DNA from 2 places in the Mycolicibacterium anyangense genome. Region 1 is predicted to be linked to the other one. Evidence: predicted binding sites of a transcription regulator. Region 1 holds the regulator's gene; the other holds the start of a gene.
The links. Region 1 encodes LexA, which represses DNA repair genes until DNA is damaged. Its sites were predicted from a motif close to CGAACANNTGTTCG; they were not measured.
Positions count from the first base shown of each region.

Region 2: the regulator LexA is predicted to act here: its motif matches at 4,157-4,170, upstream of G6N35_RS25395 (error-prone DNA polymerase).

Region 1 is NZ_AP022620.1:731,019-740,864, reverse strand. It holds gene G6N35_RS03455 (proteasome assembly chaperone family protein) at 1-6, shown strand, start outside; gene G6N35_RS03450 (alpha/beta fold hydrolase) at 39-1,061, shown strand; gene G6N35_RS03445 (PhzF family protein) at 1,101-1,787, shown strand; gene nrdR (transcriptional regulator NrdR) at 1,793-2,257, opposite strand; gene G6N35_RS03435 (LysM peptidoglycan-binding domain-containing protein) at 2,357-2,842, opposite strand; gene lexA (transcriptional repressor LexA) at 3,059-3,757, shown strand; gene G6N35_RS03425 (LGFP repeat-containing protein) at 3,770-5,860, opposite strand; gene G6N35_RS03420 (acyl-CoA dehydrogenase family protein) at 6,084-7,244, opposite strand; gene G6N35_RS03415 (molybdopterin guanine dinucleotide-containing S/N-oxide reductase) at 7,362-9,644, shown strand; gene G6N35_RS03410 (PE-PPE domain-containing protein) at 9,839-9,846, shown strand, end outside.
Region 2 is NZ_AP022620.1:5,369,238-5,379,083, forward strand. It holds gene G6N35_RS25375 (MaoC family dehydratase) at 1-318, shown strand, start outside; gene G6N35_RS25380 (VIT1/CCC1 transporter family protein) at 339-1,073, opposite strand; gene G6N35_RS25385 (DUF899 domain-containing protein) at 1,070-1,765, opposite strand; gene helR (RNA polymerase recycling motor ATPase HelR) at 1,835-4,033, opposite strand; gene G6N35_RS25395 (error-prone DNA polymerase) at 4,186-7,479, shown strand; gene G6N35_RS25400 (TIGR03667 family PPOX class F420-dependent oxidoreductase) at 7,563-7,973, opposite strand; gene G6N35_RS25405 (nitroreductase family protein) at 7,997-8,638, shown strand; gene G6N35_RS25410 (tRNA (cytidine(34)-2'-O)-methyltransferase) at 8,704-9,168, opposite strand; gene G6N35_RS25415 (sensor histidine kinase) at 9,425-9,846, shown strand, end outside.

The sequences.
Region 1 (9,846 bases):
ACCTGAGGCGAAGTCCCACACCGACAGCGAGGTTGGAGATGCCGCAGCGAAAGCCCAATCTGCAGCCGGTGCGGGAAGTGACGCCCACTCTGCACTTCAAGACCATTCACGGGTACCGCCGGGCCTTCCGGGTAGCCGGATCCGGTCCGGTGCTGCTGCTGATCCACGGAATCGGCGACAACTCGACGACCTGGCACTCGGTGCACAGCAAGCTGGCGCAGCGATTCACCGTGATCGCACCCGATCTGCTGGGTCACGGCCAGTCCGACAAGCCGCGGGCGGACTACTCGGTGGCCGCCTACGCCAACGGCATGCGCGACCTGCTCAGCGTGCTCGATATCGACAAGTGCACCGTGGTGGGGCACTCCCTGGGCGGCGGCGTGGCGATGCAGTTCGCCTACCAGTTCCCCCAACTCGTCGAACGGCTGATCCTCGTCGGGGCGGGCGGGGTCACCAAGGACGTCAACATCGCGCTGCGGGTGGCCTCACTGCCGCTGGGCGGCGAAGCCCTGGCGTTGTTGCGGCTGCCGATGGTGCTGCCCGCGCTGCAGGTGGCCGGCCGGGCGCTGGGTACCGTCTTCGGTTCGACCGGTCTGGGCCGCGACATCCCCGACGCGCTGCGGATCCTCACCGACCTGCCCGAGCCCACGGCCTCCTCGGCCTTCACCCGCACCCTGCGGTCGGTGGTCGACTGGCGCGGCCAGGTAGTGACAATGCTGGATCGATGTTACTTGACGGAATCCGTTCCTGTGCAACTGATTTGGGGCGATCAGGATGCCGTCATCCCGGTCGGACACGCAAAGATGGCCCACGCCGCCATGCCCGGTTCGCAGTTGGAGATCTTCGCGCGATCCGGGCATTTCCCGTTCCATGACGATCCAGACCGGTTCGTCGAAGTGGTGGAGCGGTTCTGCGACTCGACCGCGCCCGCCGAATACGACCAGAACGCGCTTCGACACCTGTTGCGTACCGGGATCAGCGAGCGGTCGGTGACAGGACCACTGGACACCCGGGTGGCGGTCCTCGACGCCATGGGGACCGACGAGCGCAGCGCCACCTGATCGGTGCGCCGCCCCGCGCGAGCGTCGTAGAGTCGGTTCATGACCGTCGACGTCGCCGTCCTGCGGGTATTCACCGATTCCACGGGCCACTTCGGCAATCCACTCGGGGTGGTGGACGCCGCGACCGTGCCGCCCGCCGACCGCCAGCGGATCGCCACCGAATTGGGTTACAGCGAAACGATTTTCATCGACCTGCCGGAGGTGGGCTCGAACACCGCCCATGCCCACATCTTCACCCCGGCCGTCGAGCTCCCCTTCGCCGGTCACCCCACTGTCGGGGCCGCCTGGTGGCTGGGCCAGCGCGGAACGCCGGTGCACACCCTGCAGGTGCCCGCCGGGATCGTGCAGATCGGTCGGGACGGCGAGCGCACCACCGTGCGAGCGCGGGCCGAATGGTCACCGGAGTTCGCGATCCACGACCTGGGGTCGGTGGACGACGTCCTGGCAGCAGACCCGGGTGACTACGACGATGACGCCGAGCACTATCTGTGGGCCTGGGCGGATCGGGAGCAGGGACACATCCGATCACGGATGTTGGCCAACGATCTGGGGGTGCCCGAGGATGAGGCCACCGGATCGGCGGCGGTGCGCATCACCGACTATCTGAGCCGCGACCTCACGATCACCCAGGGCAAGGGATCTGAGTTGTTCACGAGGTGGAGCCCGGAGGGCTGGGTCGTGGTTGCCGGCCGGGTGGCCGACGACGGCCTACGGCAGATCGACTGACCCTGTCAGCCGGAGGTGCCCACCTTGCGATGGGCGCGCAATGCCTCGATCTCGCGCTCGAAATCCTCGGCTGAGCTGAACGACCGGTACACCGAGGCGAAGCGGAGGTAGGCGACCTCGTCGAGCTCACGCAGCGGGCCGAGGATGGCCAGGCCCACCTCATGACTGGGGATCTCCGGTGACCCGGCTGCCCGCACGGTGTCCTCGACCTGCTGGGCGAGCACGTTCAGCGCGTCGTCGTCGACCTGTCGGCCCTGACACGCCCGACGGACGCCGCGCATGACCTTCTCGCGGCTGAACGGCTCGGTCACTCCGCTGCGCTTGACGACGGCGAGCACGGCGGTCTCCACAGTGGTGAAACGCCGGCCGCACTCCGGGCAGGACCGGCGCCGGCGAATGGCCTGGCCCTCGTCGGTCTCGCGGGAATCGACCACCCGAGAATCGGGATGACGGCAAAACGGACAATGCATGACCGCTCCTTCGCCGCCGCAACCGGGTGATGTGAACCACCCAGAGCCTACCTGCGCCGTCCACCGGGGTGCGCCGATGCCGCCCACGGCCGGGTCCGATCAGCCGATGGGGGCGATCAGCGTCTGCCCCGCATCCAGTGCCGCCGAGTCGAGTTTGTTGAGGTCACGGATGCGCTGGACCACCTGCGCCACCGGTGCGTCCGGGGCCACCCGAGATGCCACCTGCTGCAGCGTCTCACCGGCCTGCACCCGCACCACGGCGAGCTGGTCGGGCACCTGCACGGTCGACACCTCCGCGGAGCTGAGGTGGAACAGCGAGCCCAACCACAGCGTGATCAGCGCCGCCACCCCGGCCAGCACGATGGTGACAGTGGTACTGACCGGCTTGCGGGTATGCGCCGCCTGCGACACGCCAATGCCGGTGCCCCGGTAGCGCAGGGGCGCGCCGGCGGGCCGCGCCGGACCCGGCCGCCGAGGACTGCGGGCGCGGACCGGGCGAACCCGATCAGCAGCGCCGGGCTGCTCGGCCGGCCGACGGTACTCAGACGGCCACGCCACCACCTGTCGATCGTCGATGACTGTCATGTCCGCTCCTTCCTCCGATATGCCCGCGGTTCGCTCTTGTGTTCGAAATATACTCGATCATCTGTTCGATACTCGAACATGCGAGCGAGCGTGTCGGAAGAATAAAACGGACCACCGACAAGTTTCGGCGCCCGCCATTCCGATCCACGCGACGCCGGGACGACACGCTCGAACAAATGTTTGATTGTGTCCCCGCATGCGACTACATTCGGCGCTATGAGTGACCGCAGTGACACATCGTCTTCATCGCCGGGTACCGAAACCGCCCGATCCGATTCGGGATTGACCGAGCGGCAGCGGACCATCCTCGAGGTGATCCGCACCTCGGTCACCACGCGTGGCTATCCCCCGAGCATCCGGGAGATCGGCGACGCGGTCGGGCTCACCTCGACCTCCTCGGTGGCCCACCAGTTGCGCACGCTGGAGCGCAAGGGCTATCTGCGCCGCGACGCCAACCGCCCGCGCGCCGTGGACGTCCGCAGCGCGGACGATCTGCCGGCCACACCCGTCACCGAGGTCGCGGGTTCAGACGCGCTGCCCGAGCCCACGTTCGTGCCGGTGCTCGGCCGCATCGCCGCGGGCGGCCCCATCCTGGCCGAGCAGGCCGTCGAGGAAGTCTTCCCGCTGCCGCGCGAACTCGTCGGCGAGGGTTCGCTGTTCCTGCTCAAGGTGGTCGGCGAGTCGATGGTGGATGCCGCCATCTGTGACGGTGACTGGGTGGTCGTGCGTCAGCAGCACGTCGCCGACAACGGCGACATCGTGGCCGCAATGATCGACGGCGAGGCCACGGTCAAGACGTTCAAGCGCACCAGCGGTCAGGTCTGGCTGATGCCGCACAACCCGGCGTTCGACCCGATCCCCGGTAACGACGCGGTCATCCTGGGCAAGGTCGTCACCGTAATCCGCAAGCTCTGACGGCGCCCGGGCCTACTCGGCTTTGTGAAAGCCGTTGGCCTGGGCCAGTTCCTCGCTGGCGAACCACACCTCGGGAATGGTGTGCTCGTAGAGCTCGGAGTCCGGCGTGTAGTACAGGCCGGAGTGGGTGTTGGCCTTGATCACATAGCCTTCCGGCGCCTGATAGGGATCGGCCAGCGGAAGATGAATTGCGGGCCGGGCCTGACCTTCGTCCTCATGGGTGTCGGACTGCAAGTCCTGAGCCGGTTCGAGGGTGACGTCCTCGTCGGGCACCACGGGAACCTCGTCCGGCTCCTCGACAGCCCGGCGGCGACGCGGGGCCCCGATCTCGCCCATGTCCAGACGCCACATCGACTGGGACTCTTCGAGATTCACCGCCGCGTGCCGGCCGGAATCGCTGGCTTCCTCGGCCTCGTACTGGTCGGCTTCCTCGACCTCCGCGTACTCCACGTAGTCCGGGTGGGTGTCGTCGGGATGAGCATCATCGGGTGCGGGTTCGGCCGCCTCATGGTCGACGGGAATCCGGGTGGGCGTGGTGTCGATCGAATCCTGGTCGCCGTCGAACACATCGTCGGGGCCGGGCATGGTCTTGCCACCCGCAGCCGACCAGCTGAACCCGGACGAATCCGGAACCTGGACGCGACTCCCCTCCGGATAGGACGCATAACGCGATGTCTCCGGCTCACCCGGCCACCGATCGTCGTCCTCGTCGTAGTCGGCGTCCTCGAAGTCGTCATCCTCGGCAGCAGCGGCCCGGCGGCGCTGCAGCCACAACAGGCCCAGTGCGATCACGCCGACGAGCAGGATCGCCGGAATGATGACCAGCAGCCACCACCAATGCCAGGCGAAGTTCTTGCCGCCCTTGGTGTCCGACGTGCCGGAAGTCGGCGGTGGGGTGCCGCTGGGCAGTTCGAGGCCCGACAGCTGTCCGGCCAATTCCGGCGGCTTGGTGCTGAAGCTGTCGTTGGACTTGTTGAACGAGATCTCGCCACCGCTGAACTTCTGGGTCAGGGTGTCGCCGTCGGCCGTCTGCTCACCGGTCGGCACACCCAGCGATCCCGTCGCGCCGCCGAGCTTGGCCCAGGCCGCGTTGATCGCTCCGCGGACGACGATCGCCCCGTTGTCCGGCGTCCAGAAGATCACCGGTTTGTCCGGTGCGCTGAAGGCGCTCACCCGGCTGTTGGGGGCGCCGCCGTCGGCCTCGGTACCCGTCGGCAGGCCGAGATCACCCTTCGGGCCGCCCAGCGAGTCGTACTTGGCCAAGATCGCTCCGGTGACCGCATGGGCTCCGGTGGCCGGCGAGTAGAAGATCTTGCCGCCGGCGTAGTCCTGGGCAGTGCCGTCGCTACCGACGCTGTACTGCGCACCCTGGCGAGCGCCCAACGTGCCGGTCAGACCACCGGCCGCACGCCAGGCCTGGTTGATCAGGGTGGTCGGATCGGCGGGGACCTCGACACCGGACAGGTTCGCGGCCAGATCCGGCGGATCGGTGGTGAACACCTTGGTGGCGTTGTTGTAGGAGACCGTCCCGCCGGTGAACTTCTGGCTCACGACGTCACCTTCATAGGTCTCGTCGCCGGTGGGTGCGCCGAGCGTGCCACCGGAGCCACCGAGCTTGTCCCAGGCGGCATTGATGGCACCGCGCACCACCCGCGCACCGGTGTCGGCGGTCCAGAAGATCGCGGGCTTGTCGCTGGCACTGAAGGTGCTGACCCGGCTGTCCGGGCCCAGCAGGCCCGCCACTTCGTCGATGGTCGGGAAGCCGAGATCACCGTCGGCGGGGCCACCGAGCGCCTGGTACTTGTCGAGGATGGCGCCGAACAGCAGATGGGCCCCGGTCGCCGGGGTGAAGAAGATCTTGCCGCCGCTGAAGTTCTGGGCGAAGCCGTCGCCGATCGAGTAGACGTCGCCGTCCTTGGTGCCTACCGGGGACCCGTCGCCGCCGGCGGCCTGCCATGCCTGATCGATGGCCGCGTTGGCCGCATCGCTTTCCGGTGACGCCACCGCAACAGGGGCTACCAGCACCGCCGCCGCAGTCGTCGCGACCACGGCGAGCGCCAGTCGCCCGACGCCTCTGGTGAGGCGACTTCCAAGCCAGGTCATGTAACTTCCCGCCGTTCCGGTCAAGATTCCTCTAGTTATAGTCCGCGTCAACTGTGCGTCAGCAGATCACGACACGCGGCTATATCCGAGATACGGCACGCACAAACACCCGAAAACAGCACAAAGTCGTGACAAAACCGCAGGAGACGTCGATTCGGACGCCAGACAGCACACAGCCCGGGCAAACCGCCCGGGCTGTGCCGTCGAAGTCGCTGCGAGCCGGTTAAACGCCCAGGCTACGCCCGATGATCTCCTTCATGATCTCGGTGGTCCCGCCGTAGATGGTCTGCACGCGGGCGTCGAGGTAGGCACGCGCGACGTTGTACTCACGCATGTAGCCGTAGCCGCCGTGCAGCTGCAGGCAGCGGTCGATGATCCGCACCTGGGCTTCGGTGGTGTACCACTTGGCCATCGCGGCCTGCTCGGCGGTCAGCTTCTCGTCGAGGTGCAGCCGGATGAATTCGTCGGTCATGATGCGCACCGCGGTGGCCTCGGTGGCCAGCTCGGCCAGCAGGAAGCGGCTGTTCTGGAACGACCCGATCGGCTTGCCGAAGGCCTTGCGCTCCTTGGTGTACTGGATGGTCTCCTCGAGCACCGCCTCAATGGCAGCGGCGGCCATGATGGCGATCGAGATGCGCTCCTGGGGCAGGTTCTGCATCAGGTAGATGAAGCCCTGGCCCTCTTCGCCGAGCAGGTTCTCCACCGGAACCTTGACGTCGGTGAACGACAGCTCGGCGGTGTCCTGAGCGTCCAGACCGATCTTGTCGAGGTGACGGCCACGCTCGAAGCCCTCCATGCCGCGCTCGACGACCAGCAGCGAGAAGCCCAGGGCGCCCTTGTCGGGGTCGGTCTGGGCGACCACGATCACCAGGTCGGAGTTGACGCCGTTGGTGATGAAGGTCTTCGACCCGTTGAGGATGTAATGGTCGCCCTGCTTGATCGCGCGGGTCTTGATGCCCTGCAGGTCGCTGCCGGTGCCCGGTTCGGTCATGGCGATCGCGGTGATCAGCTCACCGGTGCAGAACTTGGGCAGCCAGCGCTGCTTCTGCTCCTCGTTGGCCAGGCGCAGCAGGTAAGGCGCCACGACGTCGTTGTGCAGCGAGAAGCCCAGGCCGCTGTAGCGGCCGGCCACGGTCTCCTCGACGACGATGGTGTTGTAACGGAAGTCGTCGTTACCGCCGCCGCCGTACTCCTCGGGTACCGCCATGCCCAGGAAGCCCTGCTTGCCCGCCTCCAGCCACACCCCGCGGTCGACGATCTTCTCCTTCTCCCACTGATCGTGGTACGGCGCGACGTGGCGCTCGAGGAAGGCGCGGTAGGACTCACGGAACAGTTCGTGCTCCGGCTCGAACAGCGTCCGGTCGTACTTGACGGCAGTGCTCATGGATAGACCTCCGAGGAATCGCTGCGGGTACTTGCCCACGAGGATAGACCAACCGAGTGGTTGGTCGAGAATCGGCTCCGTCGGGCGGGCAAGCTAGCCGCACCTAGACTTTGTGCCATGGGCCGAGCCCCCACGAGCCTCACCCACTGGGGCGCCTTCAGCGCCAGCGTCACCGACGGTGAGATCACCGCGGTCGCGCCCATTCCGGGCGATGCCGACCCTTCTCCCCTGCTGGGCAACATTCCCGGATCGGTGCGCCACCCGTCGCGGATCGCCACCCCGGCGGTGCGGCGCGGCTGGCTGCACGACGGGCCTGGCCCGAGCAGTGCCCGTGGCGCCGAGGAGTTCGTGGCCGTGAGCTGGGACGAGCTGACCGAACTGCTGGCCGGCGAACTGCGCCGGGTCGTCGACGCCTACGGCAACGAGGCGATCTACGGCGGCTCCTACGGCTGGGCCAGCGCCGGCCGCTTCCACCATGCCCAGAGCCAGGTACATCGCTTCCTGAAGATGCTCGGCGGCTACACCTATTCCAGGCACTCCTACAGCCTGGGCGCCACCGGCGTGATCATGCCGCGGGTGGTCGGCACCCACGACGACCTGTTCAAGCGGTCGACGCAGTGGAACGTCATCACCGATCACACCGAGGTACTGGTGTGCTTCGGCGGCATCAACCTGAAGAACACCGGCATCAATCACGGCGGCACCACCGACCATCCCGCGCGCGCCGCGCTGACCCGGTTCCGGAACAAGGGCGGCCGAATCGTCTCGATCAGTCCGTTGCGCTCCGACATCGACGGGGACTGCCAGTGGCTGCCCGCCAGGCCGGGTACCGATGTCGCCATCATGCTGGCGCTGGCCCATGTGCTGGCCACCGAGGAACTGGCCGACCGCGACTTCCTGCAGACCTATTGCACGGGGTACGACCGGTTCGAGCGCTACCTGCTGGGCGTCGACGACGGGGTGCCCAAATCACCGCAGTGGGCCGCCCAGATCTGCGGTCTGGACGCCGACGATCTGACCGCGCTGGCCCGGCGGATGGCCGCACACCGCACCATCGTCACGGTCAGCTGGTCATTGCAGCGGCTCAAACACGGCGAGCAGGCGCCGTGGATGGGCGTGACGCTGGCGGCGATGCTCGGCCAGATCGGGCTTCCCGGCGGGGGTTTCGGGCACGGCTACGGATCGATGAACGAGCCGGGCCTGCCACCACTGCGCTGCCGATTGCCTTCGCTGCCACAGGGATTCAATCCGGTGCAGTCATTCATCCCGGTCGCCGCGATCAGCGACATGCTGCTGCACCCGGGTGAAGAGTTCAGCTACAACGGTCAGACCCTGACCTACCCCGACATCAAGTGCGTGTACTGGGCGGGCGGAAATCCGTTCCACCACCACCAGAATCTGCCGCGGCTGCGCCGGGCGCTGGCGCAGGTCGACACCGTGGTGGTACACGACCCCTACTGGACGCCGATGGCCCGGCATGCCGACATCGCCGTGCCCTCGACCACCGCGTTCGAACGCGACGACTTCTCCGGATCCCGCAACGACCCGCTGCTGGTGGCCATGCCTGCACTCACCGAACCGCATGCCCAGGCCCGCGACGACTACACCACGTTCTCGGCACTGGCTGGCCACCTCGGCTTCGGCGATGAGTTCACCGAGGGGCGCAGCGCCCGGCAGTGGCTGGTGCACATGTACGAAAAGTGGTCGGCAGAAATCGATTTCGCAGTGCCCGATTTCGACCAGTTCTGGGCCGATGGGATGGTGCGGCTGCCGGTCGAGGACGGCCTGACCCTGTTCGCCGACTTTCGCACCGACCCGCAGGCACATCGACTGGGCACCCCCAGCGGGCGCATCGAGATCTTCTCCGAGACGATCGACGGCTTCGGCTACCCCGACTGCGGCGGGCACCCGCGCTGGTACGAGCCCACCGAATGGCTCGGCGGTGAGCGGGCCGTGCGCTACCCGCTGCATCTGATCGCCAACCAGCCGGCCAGCCGGCTGCACAGCCAGCTCGATACCGGGGCCACCAGCCGGTCGACGAAAGTGCAGGGCCGCGAACCGATCCGGATGCATCCGTCGGACGCCGCGCAGCGCGAGCTGGCCGACGGAGATGTGGTGCGGGTTTTCAACGACCGCGGCGCCTGCCTGGCCGGCGTGGTGCTCGACGACGGGTTGCGGCCACAGGTGGTCCAGCTGTCCACCGGCGCCTGGTATGACCCGCTGGATCCCGCTGACCCGGATTCGCTGTGCGTCCATGGCAACCCGAACGTGCTGACCGATGACGCCGGGACTTCGGCCCTGGCCCGCGGATGTACCGGTGCTGCGGTGCTGGTGGAGGTGGAGAAGTTCCGCGAGCCGCTGCCACCGGTGCGCGCCCATCAACCACCGGTCGTCACCTGACCTTCGCCCTTGCCACCGACAGCAATCCCACGCCGAGCACTGGCTGTTGACCCCGAACGGCGCCGCCCGGCCGATTCACAGGCTGTGCGCTATGTCAGGACTTTTTCTCAGCTTATTCTCACGTTTTCCTGATGTCGGCGCACCCCGAGTGCGACGATGCCAGCAAGCTGGAGAATCGTGAAAAGAGTTTGCTGATGCGTCA
Region 2 (9,846 bases), 4.6 Mb from region 1:
GGTGACCGCAACCCGCTGCACAGCGATCCCTGGTTCGCCCGCGAGCTGGCCGGCTTCCCGACGCCGATCCTGCACGGGCTGTGCACCTACGGCTTCGCCGGACGTGCCCTGCTGGGCGAACTTGCCGGCAACGACTCCTCGAAGCTGACGGCGGTCGCCGCACGGTTCTCCTCCCCGGTGTTCCCCGGGGAAACGCTGACGACGTCTATCTGGCGCACCGAGGCGGGCAAGGCCGTTTACCGCACCGAGGCCGCTGGGCCGGACGGCTCCAACAGCCGAGTGGTCCTCGACGACGGAGCCGCCGAGTACCTCGACTGAGCGCGGCGCCGGCAGTACCGCTAGCCGACCGCGCCGCCGACCAGGTGGCCGATCCCGAAGGTGATCGCCATGGCCAGTGCGCCGCCGATCACCACCCGTTGGATCGCGCGGCCGGCGTCGGCGCCGCCGAGGCGGGCGCTGAGCCAGCCGGTGACTGCCAGCGCGATGAGCACCGCGGCGAAGGTGATCGGAATCCGAGTCGACGGCGGCGGCAGCAGGATGGCCAGCATCGGCAGGATCGCCCCGACGGTGAACGCAATGGCCGACGAGATCGCGGCCTGCCACGGATTGGTCAGCTCCTCGGGGTCGATGCCGAGTTCGATGTCGATGTGCGCGGCGAACGCGTCGTGGTCGGTGAGTTCCTCGGCCACCGTGCGGGCGGTGGCCGGTGTGAGGCCTTTGGCTTCGTAGAGTGCGGCCAGTTCATCGAGTTCGGCGGCGGGCTGAGTGTCCAGCTCCCGGCGCTCCTTCTGCAGCAGCGCCTTCTCGGTGTCGCGCTGGGTGCTCACGGACACGTACTCGCCCAGGGCCATCGACAGCGCGCCGGCAGCCAGGCCGGCGATGCCCGCGGTGAAGATCGGATCGCGGTCGGTGGTGGCGGCCGCGACGCCGACGACGATGCCGGCCACCGACACGATCCCGTCGTTGGCACCGAGCACGCCGGCCCGCAGCCAGTTCAGCTTGCTGCCGATCGCGCCGTGATGCGGCTCAGCCGGATGTAGTTGGGGCTCTGGCGTGTCCGGTGTCTCGCTCACGGGGAAAGCGTAGGTCCTTGGCCGTACGCCCGCGCGATGTCGGGCGAGTCGGCCCAACCGGAATATGTGGGGCGTTGCGGCCAGCCATCGGGGGAGTCCTGCCATTCTTCCTGGCGGCCCCAGGGAAGTACGTCGATGAGACCGAAAGAGTGGCTGAGCTGTTCGGTGCCACGGCCATTGGTGTGCCATGTCCGGTACACCCGATCCGCACTGTCACGTAAGAAGACGTTCACCGCGAAACCGCCACCGGGGCCGGCGTCGACGTCGGTGCCGAACGAACTCTGGGCCGAGGAGTACCAGTCCATCTGGTTGCCGACCCTCGCCTTGTAGGCCATGGCTTCCTCGATCGGCCCGTTGGTGACGATCACGAAGCGGGCGTCGTAGTTGGCCAGGAACTCCAGTCGGGTGAACTGTGAGGTGAACCCCGTGCAGCCCGGGCACTGCCATTGCGCGCCGTCGCTCCACATGTGGTGGTAGACGATCAACTGGGAGTGGCCGTCGAATACCTCGGCCAGCCTGATCGGTCCGTCCGGCCCGATCAGGGTGTAGTCGGGCAGTTCCACCATCGGCAGCCTGCGCCGTTGGGCGGCGATGGCGTCGAGTTCACGGGTCGCGGCCTTCTCCCGGGCGCGCAGGTCATCGAGCGCGGCGCGCCAGGTCTGTTGGTCGACCACGGGTGGCAGGGCGGACATAGCGGCTCCTCACTGTCGGGTGTCAGAAGTGTTGACCACCTCGGTATTGACCGCCGTGCTCGCCAAAAATCATCGCGGGGCAAGCCCGGACAGCGATGGGGGCAGCGGACGCTGATGTAGGACACCCAGGCGCTGGGTGGCACGGGTGAGCGCGACGTAGAGTTCGGCGGCGCCGCGCGGCCCGTCGGCCAGGATGAGGTCGGGCTCCACCACCAGCACCGCGTCGAACTCCAGGCCCTTGGTCTCCGACGGCGCGACCGCACCCGGCACGCCCGGTGGTCCGATCACGACGCTGGTGCCCTCGCGGTCGGCCTCGGCCGCGACGAATTCGTCAATGGCAGAAGCCATCTCCTGTTCGCTCACCTGCCGGGACCAGGGGGCAACGCCGCACGCACGCACCGACTCCGGTGGGCGGACATCGGGGGCGAACTCGGCGAGCACCGCGGCCGCCACCGCCATGATCTCGGCGGGCGTGCGGTAGTTCACCGACAGCGACCGGTAGATCCAGCGGTCGGGTACATAGGGTTCCAGCATCTGCGCCCATGATGTCGCGCCCGCCATGGACCGTCGTTGGGCGAGGTCGCCGACGACGGTGAACGACCGGCTCGGGCAGCGCCGCATCAGCACCCGCCAGTCCATCTCCGAGAGCTCCTGGGCTTCGTCGACCACCACATGCCGGTAGGTCCAATCCCGGTCGGCGGCGGCGCGTTCGGCAAGATCGCGGTAGTCGCGCTCGGTGAAGCGTTCGGCGAGGCCCTCGGCGTCGATCAGATCCTGCGCCAGCAGGTGGTCTTCGTCGTCCATGAGATCCTCGTGGGCGACCATGTTCTCCAAAACGCCTCTGGCGTAGTCGGTTTCTTCCCGGAGTGCCTGTGCGGCGGCGTCGTCGGCCGCCTTGTCACGGCCCAGCAGATCGACCAATTCGTCGAGCAACGGCACATCCGAGGTTGTCCAGGCGTCGCCGACTTCCCGATGCAACGCCGGGTCGGCACCGGCGGCGCGCAACCGCTCGGGCGAGCTGTACAGCTCGGCCAACAGCTCGTGCGGCTCGAGGACCGGCCAGAGTTGATCGAGGGCCGACAGGAACCGCTCATTGTCTTCGAGGTCGGCGAGCAGGTCCGCCCTGACCTTCTCCCAGGCGTCCTTGTTCTCGCGGGTCAGCCAGCCGCGGCCGATCCGGGCGACCCCGCGCTCGGTCAGGACGTAGGTGACGATGTCGCGGAACACCGCACGAGCGGCGTTGTGGGGCAGTCCGCTTGCGCGGGCCTCGTCGATCGCCCACCCGGCGGTGTCAGCGGCGATCTGCATCGTCACATCACCCAGTGGGATCTCCAATGGTTGCTCGGGCACGCGTTGGCGGTCGGCGATCGCCGCCGCGAGGACGTCCAGCATCGCGCGAGAACCCTTGATGCGAGCGACATCTGGGGCGTCCTCGGCGGTGACGTGCAGACCGGGCAGGAGATCGCCGACCGTCATGAACACCACCTCGGATTCGCCGAGGGAGGGCAGCACCCGGCTGATGTGGTTCATGAACGCGTGGTTGGGGCCGACGACCAGCACCCCGTGCCGTTCGATCCGCTCCCGCTGGGTGTAGAGCAGGTACGCAACGCGATGCAGTGCCACCACCGTCTTGCCGGTGCCGGGTCCGCCCTCGATCACCAGCACCCCCGGGTGCTCGAGGCGGATGATCTCGTCCTGTTCGGACTGGATGGTCGCTACGATGTCGCGCATGCCCTCACCGCGGGGCGCGTTGACCGCGTACAGCAGTGCGGCGTCGCTGCTCAACGGACTGTCGTCACCCGCATCAGGGTCGGGCCTGCCGAAGACTTCGTCGGTGAAATCGAGCAGCCGGCGTCCCAGGGAGTGGAACTGGCGCCGCCGGCGCATGCCCTCGGGGCTGGCGGCGGTGGCGATGTAGAAGGCGCGGGCGGCCGGGGCGCGCCAGTCCAGCAGCAGTGTCTCGTGATCGTTGTCCTCGTCGAAGATCCCGATCCGGCCGACGTAGAGCCGCTCACCGTTCACCGCGTCCAGCCGCCCGAAGCACAATCCGTGGTCGGCGACGTCCAGCCGGGCGGCCAACCGGGCCAGCGCCCGCACCTCGGCGTCGCGGGCCACCAGCGTCCCGCCGTCCTGAACGTCGATCGGGCCGCCGAGTGCGGCGCGGTACTGGGCCCTAACCCGTCTGCGCTTGCCGTCCAGTCGGTCGTAGAGGTCCGTCAGGTAATCCTGCTCGGACTCCAGTTCACGATCGTGTGCCTGCGACGTCATACCCCTCATTTCCACGGTTGTGTCAGGCGAGTGTGCGGGACGACCCGGGCCTTGCCGCAAGCCCCCTGGTCGGCTATAGGTTGAAGTGGGAAGTCGATGGGGGAATTCCCCGAGCCTGGCCTTAGAACATATGTTCGATTAAGCTGGCGTGCGTGGGGTGGCACAACGGCCCGCCCAGCTGGGGCGAGATGGAGCGGGTGCTCAACAGCAAGCCGCGCCGCAGTGGGATGTCGCTGGGGGAGCCACACGCCGACGGCGGGGACAGCCCGGCCTGGTCTCGCAAGCGCCAACCCTACGAACCGGCCGTCGAACCCCCGCTGCGCTCCCGCGTTCCCTATGCCGAACTGCATACACATTCGGCCTACAGCTTTCTGGACGGGGCCAGTACCCCGGAAGAACTCGTCGAAGAGGCGGTGCGGCTGGATCTGCGGGCCATCGCGCTCACCGACCATGACGGCCTCTACGGGGTGGTGCGCTTCGCCGAGGCCGCCAAGGAACTCGACATGCGCACCGTCTTCGGCGCCGAACTGTCATTGAGTAACACCCCCCGCACCGAGGATCCCGATCCGCCCGGTCCGCATCTGCTGGTGCTGGCCCGTGGACCCGAGGGGTACCGCCGGCTGTCGCGGGAGATCGCCCGCGCGCATCTGGCCGGTGGAGAGAAGGGCAGGCCGCGCTACGACTACGACGCATTGGCCGAAGCCTCCGGCGGACACTGGCACATCCTGACCGGATGCCGCAAAGGCCATGTCCGACAAGCATTCTCGACGGGTGGTCCCGAGGCGGCCGAGCGGGCCCTCGCCGACCTGGTCGACCGGTTCGGTGCGCAGCGGGTCAGTGTCGAGCTCACCCATCACGGCGACCCGCTCGACGACGAACGCAACGCGGCGCTGGCGGCGCTGGCGCCCCGGTTCGGCCTGTCGGTGGTCGCCACCACCGCCGCACACGTCGCCGAACCGAGCCGCGGCAGGCTGGCCATGGCGATGGGCGCGATCCGGGCCCGCCAGTCGCTCGACGAGGCGGCCGGCTGGCTGGCCCCGCTGGGCGGAGCGCACCTGCGCGCCGGTGACGAGATGGCCCGGCTGTTCTTCGAGTATCCCGAAGTTGTCACCGCTGCAGCCGATCTCGGCGAGCAGTGTGCGTTCGAGCTGGCGCTGATCGCCCCGCAGCTGCCACCGTTCGACGTGCCGTCCGGCGAAACCGAGGACAGCTGGCTGCGTGAGCTCACCATGCTCGGCGCCGCCCGACGCTACGGTCCGCGATCGGCCGCGCCCGAGGCGTACGCGCAGATCGAGCGGGAACTCGCCGTCATCGCGCAGTTGAAGTTCCCCGGCTATTTCCTGGTGGTGCACGACATCACCCAGTTCTGCCGGCGCAACAACATCCTGTGCCAGGGCCGTGGATCGGCGGCCAACTCCGCGGTCTGTTACTCCCTCGGCGTCACCGCCGTCGACCCGGTGGCCAACGGCCTGCTCTTCGAACGGTTCCTGTCCCCGGCCCGCGACGGCCCACCCGATATCGACATCGACATCGAATCGGACCTGCGCGAGAAGGCAATCCAGTACGTCTACGAGCGCTACGGCCGCGACTACGCCGCCCAGGTGGCCAACGTGATCACCTACCGCGGCCGCAGTGCCGTGCGGGACATGGCCCGGGCACTCGGGTTCTCGCAAGGTCAGCAGGATGCCTGGAGTAAGCAGATCAGCCGGTGGAACGGGCTGGCCGACTCGCCCGATGTCGAGGACATCCCCGAACCGGTGATCGATCTGGCGCTGCAGATCAAGAACTTGCCCCGGCACATGGGCATCCACTCCGGTGGCATGGTGATCTGCGACCGGCCGATCGCCGACGTATGCCCGGTGGAATGGGCGCGGATGGAGAATCGCAGTGTGCTTCAGTGGGACAAAGACGACTGCGCGGCAATCGGTTTGGTGAAGTTCGACCTGCTGGGTCTGGGTATGCTCTCGGCGCTGCACTACTGCATCGACTTGGTCGCCGAACACAAGGGAATCGAGGTCGACCTGGCCCGCCTGGACCTGTCGGATGCGCGCGTCTACCAGATGCTGCAGAAGGCCGATTCTGTCGGGGTTTTCCAGGTGGAGTCCCGTGCTCAGATGGCAACCCTGCCGCGGTTGAAGCCCCGGGTGTTCTACGACCTGGTGGTCGAGGTCGCGCTGATCCGCCCCGGCCCGATCCAGGGCGGCTCGGTGCACCCGTACATCAAGCGGCGCAACGGTCTGGAACCGGTGGTCTACGACCATCCGGCGATGGAACCGGCGCTGCGAAAGACGTTGGGGGTACCACTGTTCCAAGAGCAGCTGATGCAACTGGCGGTGGACTGTGCGGGCTTTTCGGCTGCCGAGGCCGACCAGTTGCGCAGAGCCATGGGCTCCAAACGGTCCACCGAGAAGATGCGCCGGCTACGGGACCGGTTCTACGCCGGGATGGCGCAGCGGCACGGCATTACCGGGGAAGTGGCCGACCGGATCTACGAGAAGCTGGAGGCGTTCGCCAATTTCGGCTTCCCGGAAAGTCATTCGCTCAGCTTCGCCTCGCTGGTGTACTACTCGTCCTGGTTCAAGCTCTACCATCCGGCCGCGTTCTGCGCGGCGTTGCTGCGCGCGCAGCCGATGGGCTTCTACTCCCCGCAGTCACTGGTCGCCGACGCCCGTCGCCACGGTGTCACCGTGCACGGCCCGTGCGTCAACGCCAGCCTGGCGTACGCCACGCTGGAGAACCAGGGGTTGGAGGTACGGCTGGGACTGGGGGCGGTGCGTCATATTGGTGATGACCTGGCCCAGCGCATCGTCGACGAACGGCAGGCTAATGGCCCGTATGCGTCGCTGCTGGATATGACTGGGCGCGTGACGCTTTCGGTGCCGCAGGCCGAGGCGCTGGCCACCGCGGGGGCGCTGGGCTGCTTTGCGATCACCCGGCGTGAAGCACTGTGGGCGGCCGGCGCGGCGGCCACCCAGCGGCCAGACCGGCTGCCCGGGGTAGGGACCTCGTCGCACGTGCCGGCGCTTCCCGGGATGACGGAGGTGGAACTGGCCGCCGCCGATGTCTGGGCCACCGGGGTCTCTCCGGACAGTTACCCCACTCAGTTCCTGCGCGAGGACCTCGACGCACTGGGCGTCATCACCGCTGACCGGCTGCTCGGCATCCCCGACGGCAGCCGGGTGCTGATCGCCGGGGCGGTGACCCACCGGCAGCGCCCGGCCACCGCCCAAGGGGTGACGTTCATGAACATCGAGGACGAGACCGGCATGGTCAACGTGCTGTGCACACCCGGAGTGTGGAGCCGGCACCGCAAGCTCGCCCAGACCGCGTCGGCCCTGCTGATTCGTGGTCAGGTGCAGAACGCCACCGGGGCGGTGACGGTGATCGCCGAGCGGATGGGCCGTATCAGCATGACGGTGAGCTCGCGGTCGAGGGACTTCCGGTGAAAGCCGCCGGCGCGAGGGTGCGTGTCTGTACACCGACACGCCGGCTGGGGTGGCATTTCGCGCACGCTCGCCGAGGATGAGCGCTAGGCCGTCGGGGTGGTCCACACCTTGTCGACGCTGATCCTGAGCCGCAGGTTGTAGCCGCCCATCGCCTCGGTCAGCCCGAATTGGTCGGCGGCTTCCCGGTATTTCGCCCAGTACGGTTCGTCATCGCGGGGATCGGCGTCCTCGGAATCCACCACGGCGGTACCGCCCACCACGACGATGCCCCCACCATTGCCGTCGGAGTCCAGATTCAGGCTGACAAGCGGGTGAGCCCGGATATGGCGCACCTTGGCTGCCGTCGGCTCGCTGTAGACGATCACGTCGGTGCCGTCGAAGTAGAACCAGACCAGCCTGGGCACCGGCTGGCCCGATTTGGCTACCGTGGTCAGCCAGCCGTAGTGGTCGGAGGTCAGTCGATCGGAAACCTCGTGACTCAGCTCAAGTGCCATGCACCCGAATGTAGTCTCCAGAGATGACCCTTGACCTGACCGCCGATGAACTCCTGACCTCCACCCGATCGGTGCGCAAGCGGCTCGACTTCGACAAGCCGGTGCCCCGCGAGGTCCTCATCGAGTGTCTGGATCTGGCGTTGCAGGCGCCCACCGGATCCAACACGCAGGGCTGGCAATGGGTCTTCGTCGAAGATCCCGCCAAGAAGACGGCGATCGCCGACATCTACCGGGCCACCGCCACCCCCTATCTGGATCTGCCCAGCCCGGTCCGCGGCGATATCCGCGACGAGCAGCAGGGTGCGGTCCGCAGTTCGGCGGCGTACCTCAACGAGAACCTCGAGAAGGCGCCGGTTTTCTTGATCCCATGCCTGGAAGGCCGCCCCGAGGGTGCCGACGCCGGCATGCAGGCCTCGTTCTGGGGTTCGCTGCTGCCCGCGGTGTGGAGCTTCATGCTGGCGCTGCGCTCACGCGGTCTGGGCACCGCATGGACCACGCTGCACCTGATCGGGGAGGGCGAGAAGAAGACCGCCGACCTGCTCGGAATTCCCTATGAGCACTACACCCAGGGTGGGCTGTTCCCGATCGCCTACACCAAGGGCACCGACTTCAAACCGGCCAAGCGGCTGCCCGCCGAGCAGTTGACCCACTGGGACACCTGGTAAGCGCTGTTCTAGTTCCCGGGTCGCTGCGCTCCTGCCCGCCGGGTCAACTTCCCGGGTCGCTGCGCTTACACGCCTCCGCGGAAGCCGTGCTGCCGCCACGCCTCATAGGCGGCCACGGCCGCCGCGTTCGACAGATTCAATGACCGCCGGCCCGCCAGCATCGGGATCCGCACCTGCGCGCTGATATGCGGATCGGCCAGCGTCGCCTCGTCGAGCCCGGTCGGCTCCGGCCCGAACAGCAGCACATCGCCGGGTCGGTAGGCGATGTCGGTGAACGACCGGCTGGCGTGGGCGCTGAAGGCGAACACCCGGGCCTCGCCGACGGCCGACCACGCCGCCTCCAGTCCGGGGTGCACGGTTACCGACGCCAGATCGTGGTAGTCCAACCCGGCCCGGCGCAGCTTCGGCTCGGACAGATCGAAACCGAGCGGTTCCACCAGATGCAGTTCGCATCCGGTGGCCGCGACCATCCGGATCGCGTTGCCGGTATTCGGTGCGATACGCGGCTGGTAAAACATCACCCGGAACATCCGACGATGATCTCAGTTGTGCCGCAGCGCAATTTGCTCGCCACCCCGAATAGCGTCGCCGCCGCTTGGATACAACCTCTCTGTTCAGTAACGACTATGGAGAAGCTGGGCCAACGCTGTCATACTCGACGAATTGCCAGGCGTAATTCGCTGTCTCGTTGGCATGCCACGGGTAAGCGATGACCAGGAAAGTCCGAATGAAGCAGCCGAGAACACTCAATAGTTGTGCGGCGGTCGTCAGCCCGGCCGTCGTGCGATGACCATGTTCACCACCCCGGACGGGGTGGGACAGGTGCCGTCGTCTCCTGATCAGTCACCGGCCACCCCGGTCAAGCGGCCGTCGCGGTGGTCGCTGCGCAACTGGCCGGTGCGCGCCAAGGTGTTTGCGATCGTCGCCGTTCCCCTGGCATTGGCACTGGCCTTCGGCGGGGCCCGGGTGTATTCCGGGCTGACCGAGGCGCGCGAGCTCCAGGTGGCCGCCGACCGCGTCCAGCTGATCCCGTCGATCGAGAACTACCTGGCCGCCCTGGAGGGGGCGCTGCTGGCCTACTCCTCGGGTGGTGACACGGCGACGGCCAGCAACTCCTTCGACAACGCCAGGGCCGCGCTGCAGAAGAAGCTCAACGACACCGATGTGGCCACCGACGTGCGGACCGGCGTCACCAACATCCTGTCCGG